Regions from separate parts of the Vibrio sp. RC586 genome, predicted to be linked through region 4. Evidence: predicted binding sites of a transcription regulator. Region 4 holds the regulator's gene; each other region holds the start of a gene.
The links. Region 4 encodes MetJ, which represses methionine synthesis genes. Its sites were predicted from a motif close to TTAGACNTNTANANGTCTAA; they were not measured.

Region 1: metE (5-methyltetrahydropteroyltriglutamate--homocysteine S-methyltransferase) is a predicted target of MetJ. The motif match lies at 1,245-1,264, and genes of this name have one in related genera.
Region 2: metK (methionine adenosyltransferase) is a predicted target of MetJ. The motif match lies at 1,657-1,676, and genes of this name have one in related genera.
Region 3: metN (methionine ABC transporter ATP-binding protein MetN) is a predicted target of MetJ. The motif match lies at 1,221-1,240, and genes of this name have one in related genera.

What each region holds. Positions count from the first base shown of each region.
Region 1 covers NZ_ADBD01000013.1:197,829-201,001, reverse strand. The annotation lists gene VOA_RS04575 (DUF4250 domain-containing protein) at 1-6, shown strand, start outside; gene metR (HTH-type transcriptional regulator MetR) at 13-930, opposite strand; gene metE (5-methyltetrahydropteroyltriglutamate--homocysteine S-methyltransferase) at 1,327-3,173, shown strand, end outside.
Region 2 covers NZ_ADBD01000011.1:16,738-19,910, forward strand. The annotation lists gene tkt (transketolase) at 1-1,425, opposite strand, end outside; gene metK (methionine adenosyltransferase) at 1,755-2,912, shown strand; gene VOA_RS05650 (SprT family zinc-dependent metalloprotease) at 3,035-3,173, shown strand, end outside.
Region 3 covers NZ_ADBD01000007.1:739,628-742,800, reverse strand. The annotation lists gene VOA_RS10900 (methionine ABC transporter permease) at 1-99, opposite strand, end outside; gene metN (methionine ABC transporter ATP-binding protein MetN) at 89-1,123, opposite strand; gene gmhB (D-glycero-beta-D-manno-heptose 1,7-bisphosphate 7-phosphatase) at 1,337-1,897, shown strand; gene treR (trehalose operon repressor TreR) at 1,967-2,917, shown strand.
Region 4 covers NZ_ADBD01000005.1:179,567-182,739, forward strand. The annotation lists gene rpmE (50S ribosomal protein L31) at 1-118, shown strand, start outside; gene VOA_RS14675 (malic enzyme-like NAD(P)-binding protein) at 429-1,706, shown strand; gene metJ (met regulon transcriptional regulator MetJ) at 1,793-2,110, opposite strand; gene VOA_RS14665 (O-succinylhomoserine (thiol)-lyase) at 2,378-3,173, shown strand, end outside.

The DNA.
Region 1 (3,173 bases), on a different contig from region 4:
CGTTAATGATTTTTAAAGCGAAGCCATCTTGATCCCATCAAGGTGGCTTTTGCATTGTTGGCGTGCGGTAGCGAAAAAGGCTTGCAGGTAGCGTTTATCCTTTTCACTGTGACGAGTTGCCGCAAACAGTCTGCGCCATAAGCCTTTGCCTAACGGTTTACTGGTAATTAATCCTTGGCGTGAAAACTCGCTGATTGCCCAATTCGGTAGAGCCGCAACCCCTAACCCTGCAGATACCATTTGTACCAGCATTAACGTATTGTCGGCTTGCTTCCAACGCGCGGGCTCGACACCTGCGGGGTGCAAAAAGTGTTTTACCACATCCAGCCTTTGCTTTTGCACCGGATAGGTGAGCATGGTTTGATCGGCCAAATCTTGCGGCTCAATCAAGGTTTTCTCTGCCAACGGGTGATTGGTGGCGGTGATAAGGCGCATTTCAAAATCAAACAATGGCTCATAATGCACTTCTGAGCGCGGCAAAATATCGGACGTGATCACCAAATCCAGTTCTCCCGCTAATAGTGCGGGCAGAGGTTCAAAGCCAAAACCAGAAGAAAAATCCAGTGCCACACTTGGCCAGCCGACCTGATATTCACGCAAGGCGGGCATCAGCCATTGAAAGCAGGAGTGGCACTCAATCGCCATGTGCAGGCGTCCGTTCACATCTTCCTTGAGGCTCGCCAGTTCATTTTCGGCGCGCGCCATCTTGGGTAAAACATCGTCCGCCAAACGCAGCAAAATTTCGCCTTCGGCGGTAAAACGCACTGGGCGTGTTTTACGCAAAAAAAGCTGCCCGCCAATTCGCGCTTCCAAATCTTTAATCTGATGTGAGAGCGCAGACTGGGTGAGATGCAACGAGGTCGCGGTTGCGGTCAGTGAACCGGTATCGCGTAGCGAGATCAACGTTTTCAAATGTTTCAGCTCTATCATGAGCTCTCCTCACTTATCCCTAAGCCAACATGAATTTTTAGCTAAGTTACGCCGATTTTACGGAGCTGTAAACATCTAGATGGCTATAACCTTCCTGCTTGAAGCCGCAGCGGTGTTGGCTACGTTCGCTCACCCCAATCACATAGCGTCTCTATGCTCATGGGGATGAGCTCACTTGCTGTCTACCTGCAACTCCAAGCAGTTTGGTTATAAATAGTAAAGGTAAATTGATAATCGCCAGTACCAACATGAAAATTACTAATAAACAAGTTGAATAAATGAACCTTGTTCTTATCGACGTACAACGAGATAGTTTAGCCATCCAGACATCTTGAGATGTACTGAATCGGCTTTAGAACTTGTACGACCTATTAAGAACAGACAAAGGATTTTCACATGACAACGACTCACATTCTTGGCTACCCACGTATTGGTGAAAAACGAGAACTCAAATTCGCCCTTGAAAAATACTGGCGTGGTGACATTGATCAGGCTGCTTTAAAACAAGTTGGTAGCCAAATTCGCCAGCAAAACTGGGCACTGCAAAAAGAAGCAGGACTGGATTTTGTGACCGCTGGTGACTTCGCTTGGTACGACCATGTCCTCACCACCACACTATTATTGGGTCATGTGCCTAAACGTCACAGTCACGGTTTTCCTGATTTAGATACGTTGTTCCGTGTCGGTCGTGGTCAGTCACAAAATGCTTGTGGTTGTGGAACGGGTAGTGCGGCTTCTGATATGACCAAGTGGTTTAATACTAACTATCACTACATCGTGCCTGAGTTCAGCTCTAACGACACGTTTAATGTGAGTTGGCCACAATTGTTTGAAGAGGTGAATGAAGCTCTGCAAGCGGGTCACGATGTAAAACCTGTGCTGCTTGGCCCAATCAGTTACCTGTATTTAGGTAAAGAAGTGGAAGAAGGGTTTGATCGTTTAACTCTGTTGCCACGTCTATTGACCGCTTACCAAGCGATTCTGAGCAAGCTGGCGAAGCAAGGCGTGCAGTGGGTACAAATTGATGAGCCTGTTCTGGCCTTAGAATTAGAACCACGTTGGCAAGATTCATTTAAACTGGCTTATCAAGTGATTCGTGGTGACGTAAAACTGCTGCTGACCACTTACTTTGATTCAGTGCTAGACACTCTCGATAAGATCGTTGAACTACCGGTTGATGGCCTGCATGTAGATGTCTCTGCGGCTCCAGCGCAGCTAGATACCATAGTTAACCGCTTGCCGTCTGATTGGGTGCTTTCTGCGGGTGTGATCAATGGCCGTAACGTATGGCGTGCAGATTTGAGTTCCATTCTGGCTCGTCTACAGCCAGTGAAAACCTTATTAGGTGAGCGCCTGTGGGTGGCGAGCTCATGTTCACTGCTGCACAGCCCAGTCGATCTGGATCTGGAAGGCGACCTGAGTGCCGAAACACGTAGCTGGTTTGCGTTTGCTAAGCAGAAAGTGACGGAAGTGGCCTTGCTGGGGCGTGCATTGGAAGGGGATGCTGCTGCGATTTTGGCTTGTGATACCTATAGCCAGCCAATTGTTGCGCGTAAGTCTTCTCACATCGTGAACAAGGCATCAGTACAAACGCGCATCAACAATATTACGGCGGCGTTGGCAGAGCGTAGTGCCCCTTACATTGAGCGTGCTCATCACCAAGCGGAAGTGTTGGGTCTGCCTTTCTTACCGACCACAACTATCGGCTCTTTCCCACAAACTGGTGAGATCCGTACTGAGCGTAGCGCGTATCGCCAAGGCAAACTGAGCGAGCAAGATTATGTGCAAGCCTTGAAAGGCCATATAGCGGATGCGGTGAAACGCCAAGAAGCGTTAGGGCTAGATGTGCTGGTACACGGTGAAGCGGAACGTAACGACATGGTGGAATACTTTGCTGAGAACCTAGCAGGTTTCCAAACCACCCAATTTGGTTGGGTACAGAGCTATGGTTCACGCTGTGTAAAACCTGCGATTGTGGTGGCGGATATCGAACGTGAAAAACCAATCACGGTGGAGTGGTCAACTTACGCGCAATCTCTGACCTCTAAGCAGATGAAAGGGATGTTGACGGGGCCAGTGACCATTCTGTGCTGGACCTTCCCACGAGAAGACATCAGCCGCCAAGAGATTGCTCAGCAGTTGGCGTTGGCACTGCGTGATGAAGTGGCGGATTTACAAGATGCGGGTATCAATATCATCCAGATCGATGAGCCTGCGATTCGTGAAGGTTTACCACTGAAAAA
Region 2 (3,173 bases), on a different contig from region 4:
TTGGTGAGTTGGGCCATCTTCGCCCAGACCAATCGAGTCGTGCGTGTACACTTGGATGTTTTGCACTTTCATCAGTGCCGCCATACGCATCGCGTTACGCGCGTATTCCATAAACATCAGGAAGGTCGCACCGTAAGGCACAAAGCCACCGTGCAGCGCGATACCGTTGATGATGGCGGTCATACCAAACTCACGTACACCGTAGTGGATGTAGTTGCCTGAGAAGTCTTCTGCTGTCAGTGACTTAGAGCCAGACCACATAGTAAGGTTAGAAGGCGCCAAGTCAGCAGAACCACCCATAAATTCTGGCAGCAGTTTGCCGAACGCTTCCAACGCGTTTTGTGATGCTTTACGCGATGCAATATTCGCAGGGTTAGCTTGCAGGTTAGCGATAATTTCGCTGGTTGCCGCTTCCCAATTCGCTGGCAATTCGCCTGCTACGCGGCGCTTGTATTCAGCGGCTTCGGCTGGATAAGCTTTCGCGTAAGCCGCGAATTTCTCATCCCAAGCGGCTTCTTTGCTTGCGCCTGCTTGTTTAGCATCCCACGCTGCGTAGATGTCAGCCGGGATTTCAAACGGAGCGTATTCCCAACCTAAGAATTCACGCGCAGCTTTGATTTCATCGTTGCCCAGAGGCGCGCCGTGACAGTCGTGTGAACCCGCTTTGTTTGGAGAGCCAAAACCGATGATGGTTTTGGTACAAATCAGCGTTGGGCGAGACGTTTCTGCTTTCGCCGCTTCAATCGCAGCGTTAATGGCATCTGCATCGTGACCATCAACCGCTGGGATCACATGCCAGCCGTAGGCTTCAAAACGTTTTGGTGTGTCGTCTGAGAACCAGCCTTCCACGTGACCATCAATAGAAATACCGTTGTCATCCCAGAACGCAATCAGTTTGCCCAGACCCAGCGTACCCGCCAGTGAACAGGCTTCGTGCGAGATACCTTCCATCAAACAGCCATCACCCATGAACACATAAGTGAAGTGGTCAACGATGTCGTGACCCGGTTTGTTGAACAGCGCGGCCAGAGCTTTCTCAGCCATCGCCATACCTACGGCATTGGTGATGCCTTGGCCTAGTGGGCCCGTAGTGGTTTCGATGCCCGGTGCGTAACCGTACTCTGGGTGACCCGGTGTTTTGGAGTGCAGTTGACGGAAGTTTTTCAAATCGTCAATCGACAGCTCGTAGCCGCTCAGGTGCAGCAGCGAGTAAATCAGCATTGAGCCATGGCCGTTAGACAGTACGAAACGGTCGCGGTCAGCCCAGTTGGGGTTTTGTGGATTGTGGTTCAAGTGTGAACGCCACAGCACTTCGGCGATATCCGCCATGCCCATTGGGGCTCCCGGGTGGCCAGAGTTAGCTTTTTGAACGCCGTCCATGCTCAGGGCGCGGATAGCATTGGCAAGTTGTTTGCGAGAAGACATGTCGGCTCCTAAATTGGAAGTAAGCGATATGAATGGATGCGAAAAATAAGTGGCGGCTATTGTCGCAAAGCCCCCCTGCTGCTGCAAACGATTTACTGGTGCTTTGCTCCGATTTTGTCACACTTTTTAGCACATTCTCGCTTTGTAGTGGCAAAGCTGACTTTTTTAAGCAAACGTTTGGTTATGGGCTAAACAGAAAAAGAGCTTGTAATTTGAGCGTTCGACACTAAAATAGCCGTCTAGATGTAGAAACGCCTACAAAATGTACGAAATTAATCGGTAGCGCCACTTCATGCCGTTACCGAATAACCACAAATATTGGAGCTATCATGGCGATTAAGCACCTGTTTACTTCAGAATCAGTATCAGAAGGCCATCCAGATAAAATTGCAGACCAGATCTCTGATGCAGTGTTGGACGCGATTCTTGAGCAAGATCCTAAAGCTCGCGTTGCTTGCGAAACTTACGTAAAAACTGGCATGGTGATGGTAGGTGGTGAAATCACTACTTCCGCTTGGGTTGATATCGAAGAGTTAACTCGTCAAACCGTTCGTGAAATTGGTTACGTGCACTCAGACATGGGCTTTGATGCCAACTCTTGTGCGGTACTGAACACCATCGGTAAGCAATCGCCAGACATCAACCAAGGTGTTGATAAAGCCGATCCTAAAGAGCAAGGCGCAGGCGACCAAGGCATCATGTTTGGTTATGCGACCAACGAAACTGAAGTGCTGATGCCAGCACCGATCACCTACGCACATCGTCTGATGCAACGCCAAGCAGAAGTTCGTAAAAACGGCACGCTGCCATGGTTGCGTCCTGATGCAAAATCTCAGGTGACCTTCCAGTACGACCAAGGCAAGATTGTGGGTATTGATGCCGTGGTTCTGTCTACTCAGCACTGTGACTCTATTTCAACGCCAGATCTGCGTGAAGCGGTGATGGAAGAGATCATCAAGCCAGTTCTGCCAGCAGAATGGTTGAGCAAAGAGACCAAATACTTCATCAACCCAACCGGCCGTTTCGTTATCGGTGGTCCAATGGGTGACTGTGGTCTGACCGGTCGTAAGATCATCGTTGATACCTACGGCGGCGCAGCGCGTCACGGTGGCGGTGCATTCTCTGGTAAGGATCCATCCAAGGTTGACCGTTCAGCGGCTTACGCAGCGCGTTACGTTGCGAAAAACATCGTTGCTGCTGGTATGGCTGATCGTTGTGAAATCCAACTCTCTTACGCAATCGGTGTTGCTGATCCAACGTCTATCATGGTGGAAACTTTCGGTACTGAGAAAGTGTCGCAAGAGATCATCATTGAAGCCGTTCGCCAGTTCTTCGACCTGCGTCCATACGGTCTGCAAGAGATGCTGAACCTGCTGCAACCTATCTACAAGAAAACCGCAGCTTACGGTCACTTCGGCCGTGAAGAGTTTCCTTGGGAAGCGACAGACAAAGCCGCGCTACTGCGTGACTTCGCTGGTCTAAAATAAGCATTGATTTCAAGTCATCGCTGACAAACGGCGAAGATTGCAATACAGTTCAAGGCCCTTTCTCATGAAAGGGCCTTTTTTATGAGTTCGATGATAGGGTTTTTAGAGGTAGAAATTCGCTAATGGTTCGTTTTGATCTGCACTGCCAAGCTGAGCAGAAAATCAAACAGTGTATCGCCACCGCCAGCGAGACTTTGCAACGCCCTTTTAAACTACCTAAGCTCAACTACCGTTTACGCGGGCGCGCCGCGGGTAAAGCCT
Region 3 (3,173 bases), on a different contig from region 4:
CATGCCCGCAATCGCGACCATGTATAGAGTTTGCCATGTGGCCGTTAAAAGTAGGTCGCTGTTCAGCGCAAACCATTGTGCAATCGTATTAAAGGACATAACCCAGCACCTCTACTTTAACGTTGTTTTCACGCAGATAGTGAATTGCGGCCTCATCATCGTCTGCATTACCAAAAATTTCAGCCACCATCATGCCAAACTTCACTCCACCGGCGTAATCCAGATCTGAGCTGAGGATGCTGACATCGATGTTGTACTTACGAGCGATTTGCGTCATCAGTGGGGCATCCACTGTGGCTCCGGTGAATTCCAAACGCACCAGGGGATAACTCCCAGCTACGCGAGTTGGCTGCAGGCGAGCTTGGTAATCTTCTGGAATCGACAAATCTAAGGTTGAGCGGATGAATTGATGCGCCAACTCAGTTTTGGGGTGGGCAAAAATATCTCCGACCGTACCTTTCTCAACGAGTTCACCACCACCAATGATCGCCACTTCGTGACAAATGCTTTTTACCACATCCATTTCGTGAGTGATCAGCAAAATAGTTAAGTTGAGCTTACGGTTAATTTCTTTAAGCAGTTCCAGAATCGACTGAGTTGTGGCGGGGTCGAGCGCACTCGTGGCTTCATCACACAGCAGCACTTTAGGATTGCTTGCCAAAGCGCGTGCAATCGCCACGCGCTGTTTTTGGCCACCCGAAAGATTGGCTGGGTAACTATCCCGTTTTTCCGCAAGTCCCACCAGAGCCAGTAACTCCGTTACTTTGGTTTCGATGTGTTGCTGTGGCTTATTCGCTAATTCGAGCGGCAGAGCCACGTTTTCAAACACAGTGCGTGAAGAAAGCAGATTAAAATGCTGAAATATCATGCCGATGTTACGGCGAGCCGCGCACAACTGTTGATTGCTGAGTGTGGTTAAATCTACACCATCCACAATCACTTGGCCGCAGGTCGGTTTTTCCAGCATGTTGACACAACGGATCAGCGTACTTTTTCCGGCACCGGATGAGCCAATCACCCCAAAAATCGTGCCTTGCGGAATGAATAAATTGATGTCTTTCAGGGCGTGGATTTCTTTATCCCCCTGATAGAACACTTTATTTACGCTTTTAATCTCAATCATGTGCAACCTTGTACTGCGAGAGGCAGAATAATCTGTTGGCCTCTTTGTCAATTAGTAGTCGATGCTATGGGCTTGCTGAGTTTAAGTCAATAGATATTTTTACGTCTAGACGTCTAAATGGTTGTTGTGAATAGATGAGAAAGTAATTAGATAGTGATGAAAAAAATAAAGCATGCAATAATTCGTACAAAGTGACTTGAAAGAGATAGCATTTTGGCAAAACCAGCCGTATTTCTGGACCGTGATGGCGTGATCAACGTTGATCATGGTTATGTGCATGATGAGCACGATTTCCAATTCATTGAAGGTGTATTTGAAGCAACAGCGGCTTTGCAGCGCATGGGCTATCTACTGGTGTTGGTCACCAATCAGTCCGGCATTGCGCGTGGCAAATTCAGTGAAGAACGTTTCATCTCTCTCACTCAGTGGATGGACTGGAACTTTGCCGATAATGGCGTTGAATTTGATGGGATCTATTACTGTCCGCACCATGCTGAACACGGCATTGGGCAATATAAAGAAGAGTGTGATTGTCGTAAACCAAAGCCAGGTATGTTCTTCTCTGCGCGTGATTTCCTCAAGATCGATATAGCCAACTCGGTGATGGTTGGTGACAAAGCGGAAGATATGATGGCGGCGGAAGCGGCGGGCATCGGCACTAAGATTTTGGTGCGTACTGGTAAGCCTGTTACCGAGCAAGGTGAAGCCTTGGCGACTGTGGTGCTCGATAGTATTCGTGATGTACCGCATTATCTGCTGCGAGTGAAAAAGTAACAGTAAGGTCGCCTAAGCGACCTTATTTATCATTCCCCTTTTCTTATTGATGAATACCAAACACAGCACATGAATCGAAAACTGACCATTTTAGACATTGCTAGGCTCTCGGGCGTTGGGAAATCAACTGTCTCACGTGTGTTAACCAATGATCCTAAAGTGAAGCCTGAAACTCGCGCCAAAGTGGAGCAGGTGATTGCTGAGTCGGGTTACGTGCCTTCTAAGTCGGCACAAACCATGCGTAGTGGCAGCCAAAAAGTGGTGGGTGTCATCATTTCGCGTTTAGATTCCCCTTCCGAAAACAAAGCGGTCAGCACTATGCTGCAAGCCCTTTATGCTCACGGTTATGACGTAGTGATTATGGAGAGCCAATTTAGCCGCGAAAAGACCAACGCCCATTTGAAAGTGCTCGCTAAGCGGCAAGTGGATGGGGTGATTGTGTTTGGTTTTACGGATATTGACCATGATGCTTTGCTTAGTTGGCAGCATCGCTGTGTGCTTTTGGCAATGCACAGTGAAGAGATCTCCTCGATCAATTATGACAATGTTGGGGTGATTGAGCGTGCTTTACAACATCTAGCCCAAAAACAGCTACGTCATATCGCCTTTATTGGGGTGGATCCACGTGACAAAAACACCGGTGAGCTGCGCCTTAACGCGTATCTCAGTTGGTGTGCTCTGCATGGCATTGAAGCGAATTATCAAACCGGACAATTGCATCACGATAGTGCTTATCAGTTGGTGGATAAGGTATTGACTGAACAGACACAAGCGATTGTGTGTGCAAGCGATACTATAGCGCTTGGGGTGATTAAGCGACTGCAAGAGCGTCAACGTAATGATGTTGTCGTGACAGGGGTGGGTGGTAATGAGTTGCTCTCTTTCCTATTTCCGAAAGTGTTCAGTGTCGACCCTGGCTATCGCGAAGCGGGTAAACTGGCGGCTGATCTACTGATTGAGCAACTTTGTGGAACGCATGCAGAATGTGTTCACCTCACTCAGTCTCCCATTTCTCACTGATCGTTCCGTTCCTTTTTTGAATGAGTGAAAATAAGGTCGCTCATCCTAACCTATTAGCGTTGTTCTGCTCATGTGGATAAGCCTGTTTACGGCAGGCTTACAACAGCAATGCATTTACCTCTGTTTTACTACACTGAAATAATGAACAAAGAACGAACAGTGTGATCGCTTTCAATTTATGGGATTGTTCCCATTTTTATTTGTTATGTGTTGTGTCAATATCTCATTAATTGATTTGGGACTGTTCCCAACTGCT
Region 4 (3,173 bases):
CCTAGACGTATGTGACAAGTGCCACCCATTCTACTCTGGTAAGCAACGTATCGTTGACACCGGTGGTCGTGTTGAGCGCTTCAACAAGCGTTTCGGCGCACTGTCTGCGAAGAAGTAATTTCTGCTTTACGCAAGATTTTGAAAAAGGACGCTTCGGCGTCCTTTTTTCATATGTCGCATTCTGAAATGAGTGACAAGATTCATCGTCGTTATCAATACCCATTTCTTCACTCACTTATCTGCATATAAAACGCTTTTAAGCGGCACGTTCTGGCTATTTCTTCTCCGCATTTCACATTTTCACTGGTCTTATCAGCAAGATCTTCGCTTTTTTTGTACCCTTTGCTCAGTGTCTAACCTAGGCAGGTTGCAATAGTTACTTTAAAATTTGCGACCTTTCCCATAAATAACAATAAGAGAACAGCCCTATGTCCGATGACAATCGCCTCAACCCAACTCCTGAAGAACAATTTCGCCAACGTGCTCTGGATTACCATGCTTACCCAACCGCGGGCAAAATTGGTATTGCGCTGACCAAACCTGCTGATTCAGCTGCCGATCTTGCGCTGGCTTATAGCCCAGGCGTAGCAGAGCCGGTTCGTGAAATCGCACAAAACGTGGAAAATGTGTACAAATACACCGCCAAAGGCAACACGGTTGCCGTGATCTCTAACGGCACTGCGATTTTAGGATTGGGCAATTTGGGACCGATGGCCTCTAAGCCTGTCATGGAAGGTAAGGCACTGCTGTTTAAACGCTTTGCAGGACTGGATTCGATTGATATTGAAGTCAAACACCGCACCATCGATGAATTTGTTGATACGGTAGCCAACATTGCCGATACCTTCGGTGGCATTAACTTAGAAGACATCAAAGCGCCAGACTGCTTTGAAATTGAACGCCGCCTGATTGAACGTTGTGATGTGCCTGTGTTCCACGATGACCAGCACGGTACCGCGATTGTGACTGCTGCGGGTATGCTCAACGCATTAGAGCTACAAGGTAAACAGCTGAAAGACTGTATGATCGTCTGTCTTGGTGCAGGGGCTGCTGCGGTAGCGTGTATGGAGCTACTGATCAAATGCGGTGCAATGCGTGAGAAGATTTACATGCTGGATCGCAAAGGCGTGATCCACACTCGCCGTGACGATCTCAACGAATACAAACAGCTGTTTGCCAACAACACCGATAAACGCACACTGGAAGATGTGATTGCGGGAGCCGATCTGTTCTTAGGCGTATCAGGCCCTAACCTGCTGCCAGCCAATGCACTCAAACTGATGGCCGATAAGCCAGTGGTGTTTGCGTGTTCCAACCCAGATCCTGAAATCAAACCGGAAATTGCCCATCAAGTCCGTAATGACATGATCATGGGTACTGGTCGCAGCGACTATCCAAACCAAGTTAACAACGTGCTCTGCTTCCCGTTCATCTTCCGCGGTGCGCTGGATGTTCGCGCCAGTGAAATCAACGATCAGATGAAACTCGCCGCCGTAGAAGCGATTCGTCAATTAGCCAAAGAGCCCGTACCGGCAGAAGTTTTGGCCGCAGCGGGAGTGGATAAGCTCAGTTTCGGTATTGAGTACATCATTCCAAAACCAATGGACCCGCGCCTATTGCCACGCGTAGCGCGTGCGGTGGCGGAAGCCGCGGTGGAATCGGGTGTGGCTCGTATTCCAATGCCAGAAAACTATATGCAGGCGTAATCTGTTTACATGCATGGATAGCAAGAAGCCCCTCGCACGAGGGGCTTTTTTATGAGCTTAATCTTTCACTTAGCCAATGTCGCTAGCTACTCATCGTAAGATTCGAACTCAATCCCCATTTCGGTCATCAAACGTTTGGCTTCGGCAGGAATGTCATCAGGGCGATCTTTACGCAGGTCTTCGTCCGTCGGCAGAGGCTGACCTGTGTAGGCATGCAAGAAGGCTTCACACAGCAATTCACTGTTGGTTGCGTGACGTAAGTTATTGACTTGACGGCGTGTTCTCTCATCCGTTAGCACTTTGAGAACTTTCAGCGGAATGGATACCGTGATTTTTTTTACCAACTCGCTCTTTTTCCCATGCTCTGCATAGGGGCTGATATATTCGCCATTCCAGTCTGCCATTGCGCACCTTCGTTATTGTGGTTCGAATCGAAATTTCAAAGGCCCTAATTTTAGCGGGATTTACTGCCATAAGCAAAGACATATAGACGTCTAGAAGTGTTGACGTCTTTATTTAACATCAGTAAAGTGTCGATTAATTTATGGGCAACGGATAAACCTCATCCCCCAGTTAGGGAAAGTTGCGATGCGACAACCGACACTGCTGCTTAAAGCAGGAAAGGTATATGATGAAGCCCTCTAGGACAGAATAGCCAGCAAGGAAACTCCATGACCACACGCAAGCCAGCCACCATTGCGGTTCGTACCGGGATTGAATCGGACACTCAATACCATGCCGTTGTACCACCGATTTATCTTTCGACCAACTATGGTTTTCCCGCCTTTGGTGAAGTGCCAAAATACGATTACACCCGCTCAGGCAACCCTAACCGTGGCCTATTAGAGCAGACTCTGTATGAGCTTGAATGTGGTGAAGGTGCGGTGGTGACCAACTGTGGTACTTCGGCCATCAACTTGTGGGTCACCGCACTGTTAGGCCCTAACGATCTGATTGTGGCGCCGCATGATTGCTATGGCGGTACTTATCGCTTGCTCAACACTCGCGCTAAAAAAGGCGACTTCGAAGTACAGTTTGTGGATCAATCCAACGAAGAGGCTCTCACCCAAGCTTTAGCCCGCAAACCCAAACTGTTGCTGATTGAAACCCCATCCAACCCTTTAGTGCGTGTGGTGGATATTGCTCATCTTTGTCAGTTAGCGAAAGCACAAGGCACTTTGGTGGCGGTCGATAACACCTTCTTAACTCCGGTATTCCAAAAGCCGCTCACCTTAGGTGCAGATTTTGTGCTGCATTCCACCACCAAATACATTAACGGTCACTCGGATGTGATTGGCGGCGTGTTGATCTGTAAAAACAAGCAACATTCAGAAGAGCTCGCTTGGTGGGGTAACTGCTTAGGTTCAACCGGCACTCCATTTGATAGCTACATGACCTTGCGTGGCATTCGCACGCTGGGCGCGCGGATGCGCGTGCATGAAGAGAGTGCACAGCAGATCTTGGCCT